Linked DNA regions of Fervidicoccus fontis Kam940. Each later gene encodes a partner of the first gene's protein in a complex. Links are inferred from orthologs where the notes say so. Each region holds a gene or a part of one and is shown on either strand. Other genes may lie near its edges.

The links.
Region 2: the proteins of FFONT_RS02180 (region 1) and FFONT_RS04060 are in contact, whole or in part, in a crystal structure (PDB 2QMU), measured with the Saccharolobus solfataricus proteins. The link is inferred for Fervidicoccus fontis Kam940 from one-to-one orthologs. Residues at the interface, in WP_009988771.1 of Saccharolobus solfataricus: Trp33, Pro65, Glu66, Gln148, Val151, Asp152, Val154, Ser155, Lys156, Ala159, Leu160, Tyr163, Arg164, Lys167, Ile180, Ile181, Pro182, Val183, Ser184, Leu186, His187, Ile189, Asn190, Asp192, Ser193; in WP_231918336.1 of Saccharolobus solfataricus: Met1, Leu2, Arg4, Leu5, Tyr6, Lys8, Leu9, Pro10, Ile106, Lys108, Lys109, Glu110, Lys111.

Annotation. Positions count from the first base shown.
Region 1 is NC_017461.1:424,310-427,904, forward strand. What follows is about bases 381-3,362. They hold FFONT_RS02180 (translation initiation factor IF-2 subunit gamma), read right to left. Parts: upstream 2,506-3,362; coding sequence 1,255-2,505; downstream 381-1,254. Other genes in these bases: FFONT_RS02170 (DNA-directed RNA polymerase), read right to left, coding at 381-766; FFONT_RS02175 (PIN domain-containing protein), read right to left, coding at 848-1,276; FFONT_RS02185 (30S ribosomal protein S6e), read right to left, coding at 2,530-3,165. In the rest of the region: FFONT_RS02160 (GTP-dependent dephospho-CoA kinase family protein), read right to left, coding at 1-7; transcription elongation factor subunit Spt4, read right to left, coding at 26-235; more of FFONT_RS02170, read right to left, coding at 239-380; infB (translation initiation factor IF-2), read left to right, coding at 3,454-3,595. UniProt on the Methanocaldococcus jannaschii protein: eIF-2 functions in the early steps of protein synthesis by forming a ternary complex with GTP and initiator tRNA.
Region 2 is NC_017461.1:776,648-779,616, reverse strand. It holds FFONT_RS04060 (translation initiation factor IF-2 subunit beta), read left to right. Parts: upstream 1-1,250; coding sequence 1,251-1,688; downstream 1,689-2,969. Other genes in the region: FFONT_RS04050 (60S ribosomal export protein NMD3), read left to right, coding at 2,046-2,969; FFONT_RS04055 (DUF424 domain-containing protein), read left to right, coding at 1,704-2,015; FFONT_RS04065 (GTPase), read left to right, coding at 221-1,240. UniProt on the Methanocaldococcus jannaschii protein: eIF-2 functions in the early steps of protein synthesis by forming a ternary complex with GTP and initiator tRNA.

The DNA.
Region 1 (3,595 bases):
CATTCATTTTTAGAACTATTTATCATCACCTAATCTTTATTGCATACTTTCCAGGCTTCGTAATTCCTAAGATTTGAGCTATTTTACTATTATTAACATCTAGGACAATTACAAGTCCTTCCCAATCATTAGTAAATTCTTTAGACCCGCAGACAGGACATACTTCGACATTTGGTTCTACAAGAGCCTTGCACTTTATACATGCCTTATAAGGAGATTTCAACCTTTTAGACATTGCTTATCCCTCTACAGTTTTACCAAGGTAGGGCTGTCTCATAGTTAATTGGACCCTTATTTCTTTTTTTTCAGTAGAAAAACTTAATGCGATAATCCTTGCTCTAACAATATCTCCTCTTTCAATGATTCTATTACTGTTTTTCAGAATAAATGCTTCCCTGCTGCTATCATATTCAACGTATTCGTCAGAAATTTGCGATTTATGCACAAATCCATCTATTGGACCGATCCTAATGAATAATCCATAATCTTTAACGTCTGTTACAAAGCCCTCTACTACTTCATGCATTAAAGGCTTCATAGAAATTATTGACGCTTCTACATTATGATAAGATGCTCCATCTCCATGCACAATTTTTCCAAATGGATCTACCTTTGCCTTTTCGACACCAATAATAATTCCAAGCTCATCGTCATAGTATCCCGAGTAATATTGATTCAGTATTTCTGATGCGACTTTGTCCAAATCTTCATTCATCCTTTCCGGCGGAATCCTTAGTATATCCTTTACCCTAGAACGTAAAAACATATACTCATTACCTCATTGCTACAAATATTGAAAAGTTGTTTTATATTATTGATATAAAGCTTTTATAAGTATTATGTTAAATTATAGCCAGAATTCGAAATCTGTTTCAAGGGAGTTTTCACTTTCTCTGTAGTAAATACTTTTTATCCCGATCTGTCTCAATTTTCTCCTCAATTCTCTGTCATTTGTAGCAACAATTACAATGCCCTTTTCGGTTAAGTTCAAAGCAATTTCTAAAATGTCTTTATCAGCAGAAAAATAATTAGACTTTTGAAGTTCACATTTTTCCTTAATCAAGCCAATTCGTTTTTTTATTTCATTATCATTTTTTCTGTTTTTCCTCTCCAATTTTTCTAATTCATTTAAAACGCTTTCTAAGCAAATGAATTCCGGTTTATAATTAATCAAAGAAGAGATCTCTTCGAAAACATCAAACTTTCTTAGATGCATAAACAAGAAATTTGTGTCAAGCACTACATATATGTTTTTTATAACTTCAAGATCCCCCATCCTGCCAATCTCCACTTCCCATTAATCTCTCTGCTGAACACAGCCCTGCTACCGCTTATGCCAACAATGGGCTTTGAAAGCGAAATTTCTATTACATTGCTTGATACTCTCTCAACTACTCCTTTAGTTAGAGCAGTCCCTATCGTAATCATTAGTCTTTCTTTTGCCTGAATAGGTCTTGCTGTGATGAATTCTTTTGCACCTACAACTCTTTCGAGCAAATGATATTCCATTTCAATATGGTCTATTATAGGAAGTTTATTATTAGGAATTGTAAGAACGTTTCCAATAAGTTGATCTCTTTTAGTAATAGATGGATCTAGCTTTGTCCCTACAGCGAGCAATCCGCCTGGAAGGGCTTTTTCAACCTCAATTTCACCGAACCTTAAACTAGTAACTTCAGTATATATAGCCTGATATTCTTCTCTTCCGCCCGATTTTTTAACTTTCATGCCTGGCAGAATTACTATTTCATCGCCGATTTTAAGCTCTCCTTGCGAAAGTGTGCCTCCAACCACACCACCAGCAAGTTTTTCAGGAGGTGTACCAGGCTTATTTACATCAAAGCTTCTAACAATGTGCATTAAAGGAGGCTTAGTCAGATCTCTTTCCGGAGTAGGTATGTACTTTTGTATTGCAGCCATAAGAACATCAATATTAGCCCCTTTTAGAGCGCTAATAGGTATAATAGGAGCATTTTCTGCCCATGTGCCTTCTATGAGACGTTTAATTTCATTGTAACTTTCTCTAGCTCTTTCCCTGCTTACTACGTCAACTTTGTTCTGAACTATAATGAGATTTTTTATTCCGATTATTTCAAGAGCCTTAAAATGCTCAAAAGTTTGCGGTTGAGGACACTTTTCATTGGCTGCTATCACTAAAAGTGCTCCATCCATTATAGCAGCACCAGAAAGCATGGTAGTCATAAGTATTTCATGTCCTGGCGCGTCAACATAAGATATTCTTCTTAAAAGCTCAGGCTCCGATCCTGAGGGACATTCCTTGCATTCTGGTAAGGGCTGGTACTCTTCTGGAAATGGACAGTTAGAACACCTATATATACCCCCATCTGCATATCCAAGCTTTATTGTCATTCCTCTCTTTAACTCTTCACTATGTTTTGAAGTCCAGATACCAGTGAGAGAATAAACTAAAGTAGTCTTTCCATGGTCTACATGACCTGCAGTCCCAATATTTACTTCAGGTTGTTCCTTTTTTTCATAAGCCAAAATACATCACTTTAACGATATAATTTATTGCACTAAAATAGTATTTATTTGAACAAAGCTTTCATCTATTGTATTTCCTCTGACCATTTTTCTTCTTTTTTCACCATTTCTTTCAGGATGATAACCAGGAGGCCCTGAAAGTAGCAACTTTTTCTTAACTGCACCAGGAAGATCCTTTCTCATGGGAAAACCGCTGTTATCCGAGCCCCCTTTCACTACTAGTTTACCTTTTAGATCTATAATTACAGCGTCTATTTCGTCACCTATCTTCATTCCTACAAATCTTCTGCTCGTTGAATCATCTAGAGTTAGCTGAAATGCTTTTGACTTCATAGCTATAGCTTCCGCCTGAAGTTCTCCGATTTTTTCTCCTAAAAGGTCTGAAGATATCTTTACTGTATTTTCATCTAAACCGTCTTCAATAGTAGTCTTAAAGTGCATTTTAATTACTTTTCCGCCTTCCTGCGAGAACTTTAACATGAGAACGGCATCATTTACGTTAAGCTTATCAGCCAATGCGCGTGAAACAATAGCAATGGGAAGTTTTCTTCCTTCTTTTTGCTCCTTGCTCAGCTGAATTTTTTCATCTCCAACTACTTTCACTTTGATTGATTGATTATTGTGCTTTGGAACTGATACTACTAATTTAAATTCGGGCATTACTTCATTTACCTCCGCATCCAGCTCTTTTTTCATTGCCGGATTTGCAGATTATTTAAATGCGTTTAAATTTATTATTATTAAAAGGATAATTAAATTTTAATTATACCTTTTTTGAAAGCATAATAATTAAATTCTCTATTTCAACAAAAGAAATTGAGTTTCTTTTACTCTATTGCAAATGTTTATAAGCTTTTTGCTCAGAGATAATTTTGAATTAGACATTTATCCAATCAACAATATAAGATAATGACTCGTCTTTAAAAACAAATAACAATTACATTTTTGGTGATTAAATTGAGCGGTACTTCTAGAATCGAAGAGCAAAAACTGAGGCAACCTATTGTCGTTGTAATGGGTCACGTAGATCATGGAAAAACAACGTTACTTGATAAAATTAGAGGGACAAGTGTCGCTAAAAGAGAGCCTG
Region 2 (2,969 bases), 350 kb from region 1 along the record:
GGAAAAATATATAAAAATTGAAAACCTTCATCCTTAGCAACGAAAAGTACATATTCATATTTATAATCCCGCGTTTGGAATAGATATTATAGTTAAAACGATATAAAGCTTTAATTTTATTTTGTATCGTAATTTCTTTGAATTTAAAAGAAAAAATTGAAGCAGATTACAGCCTCAAGATAAAAATGAATTTCAATACGATTGAGGGAGATAAAGAATTATGCCTGGAGATAAAAACGAGGATAGTATAAGCGAAATCAAGCATATTCATTTGCCTGAGTATGAAGAAATCTATAATAAAGTATATAGAAGAGTAGGGAAAATTATCGCGAAGCAAAAAACTCTTAAGACTTCATATGGAAGAGAAAATGCAATAGAGCTTCTCAATACTGCATATAATATAATAAAAGATAAAATCGAGGAATATGATAAACTTTACAAGCTTATTTCTAAGAACGAAAAGGTGAAAGGATATTTATTGATTGTTTTAGGAGAGGATGCTATAAATAAGTTAAAGAAAGCATCTTATCTCAAATATAAGCTCAGTCAAGTATACTCTCTAGCAAAAATAGAGATGCTTTCAAGCGATGATAGAGATCTTAGGAAAAAAGGAATAAGAGCGGCATCCCGTCTTATTTCTCTAGTTAAAAGGAACAAAAAGCTCCTTGAAGATATAATTAATATAAAAAAAGAGTTACAATTGATAGCAGATACTGGCGAGTTTCCACCTATAGTTATAGTTGGACCTCCCAATTCAGGAAAGAGTACATTAGTACAAAAAATCGCTGAGTCGAGAACTATTGTAGCTAGTTATCCATTTACTACAAAGGAAGTAGTGCCTGGAAGACTGAAAGCATCTCAATTAATAAATTTAACTGTATTAGACACTCCTGGAATCTTAAGGAAGAACTTCAGTGAAATGAATATAATAGAGAGAAGGGCTTTCGCTACTTTAAAAATATTCAATGGAGTTATCGTATTTGTCATGGATCCTTCTAAAGAAAGCACGATGAACTTAAAAGAGCAATTAGAACTAATCAAAATGTTCAGGGTAGAAGTGCTGAACGTAATAGTAGCAGTAAACAAGGTTGATCTCATAGAAAACTTTGAGAAAGATGTTATAAGAAGTGAACTTGAAAAAATAGGGGTATATGACATATTTTTTATAAGTGCTCTAAACAATATAAACATAGGAGAGTTAGTAGAATATTTAAAAGAAAAAGTATTGCAGAAAAGGTGAATAAAGAGCAATGGAAAATGTTGATGATAATTATTTTAAAAATTACCAGAACCTTTTAGAAAGACTTTACAAAAAAGTCCCTGCTCCAGCAAGTAGTGGCGAAAGGTTTGAACCACCTAAATTAATAGCGCATCAAATGGGCAATCAAACGGTAATAAGGAACTTCAGAGAAGTTGCAGATAAGTTGAGAAGAGAACCTGAACTTTTGGCAAGATACTTCTTAAAAGGATTGGCAACCTCCGGAAATTATGACAGAGAAAGTGGCACTTTGTTGCTTAACTCAAAGTTGAACGTTGAAACGCTGAATAATATACTTAACAAATTTATAGAATCATATGTAATTTGTCCGACATGTGGCAGGCCAGACACTGTTATAATAAAGAAAGGAAAAATATGGATTCTGAAATGCGAGGCTTGCGGTGCAGAGGGACCAGTAAAACCATTTTAATGGTGTTTAAAAAAGGTGGAATGCAAAGGATTTTCGCTTAAAGTTTTTTATAATGAGAGGAGAAAATTCGTTCTTGTTTGCGATTTCGAGTTGCTAGGAAAAAAATTTGTTGAAGGGCATTACATTCTTGATGTAAGCAGAGAATATTATGAGGGCGAATGCGCTAATGAAGAAGAAGTAGCTGTTCAAATAAAAGATGCTGATTACGTTTCTTTAATAGGAGATCAGTCTGTTAAATTAGGAATAAATGAAGGATTGGTACATAAAGATGCTATTGTAAAAGTTCAGGGAGTCCCATTTGCTATTTTCATAAATACCTTGACGTGATATTGTAGATAAAGAGCGAGGAAAATAATTATGAGAAAAATATGCCCTATATGTGGCAGAGAGGAATCTAAAAATCTCCCCTTTGTTGGAGGAATATGTGTTGAATGCTATTTGAATAAAAATCCTTTAGAAATAAAGGCTATTACATTAAATAAATGTAAGATATGCGGAAAAATTCGGTATAAAAACGATTGGATTTTCGCCAATGAAAACTTTTATTCCGAAATTTTTGCTAAGGAAGTAGAAAAAAACAATAAGAAAAAGTTTATTCAGTTTGGACTAGATCTTAAAGCAGTACCATATAAAGAGAAAGTTTTAGTTACAGTACAGAATGAAATAGGAAAATATGAAACTTATTTGGATCCTATCATAGATTATAAATTTACGATATGCCCTCAGTGTTTGGCAAGAAAAGCTGGAAGCTATGATTCAGTTATACAAATAAGGGGAACTAATAAGTTAGACTTTGAAGATAAAAAAATTATAATGAATTTAATCGAAAAATTGCCTTACGATCTTAAACAGCATATAGTTACAATAACTGAAAATAAAGATTGGATAGATGTTGAAATCGTCGGACATGAAAAGGCCAGACTTATAGCTTCATTTTTATCAGAGAAGCTTGGAGGAGAAACAAAGCAGACTTTTAAGCTTATTTCTACGAAAAAAGGCGAAAGAAATTCCAGGCTTACAATTTCGCTGAGAATAGACAAAAGAAGAGAAGTTGGCGAAATTGTAGAGCATCAAGGGTCACCTGCAGTAATTATTGAAAGAACAAGCAGGTTCTTAAAGCTATTTAAGCTGAAGGAAAGAAAGGAAATAAAACTTGACCTAAAAGAGATAAGGAAAAACGTGAAAACCTTTGAAGGGGAAATAAAGAGCGTAACTGTCCAAGCAGTTCTTCCAGACAGAGTTATAGTTATAGATGATAGCTACAACGTTGACAACATATCA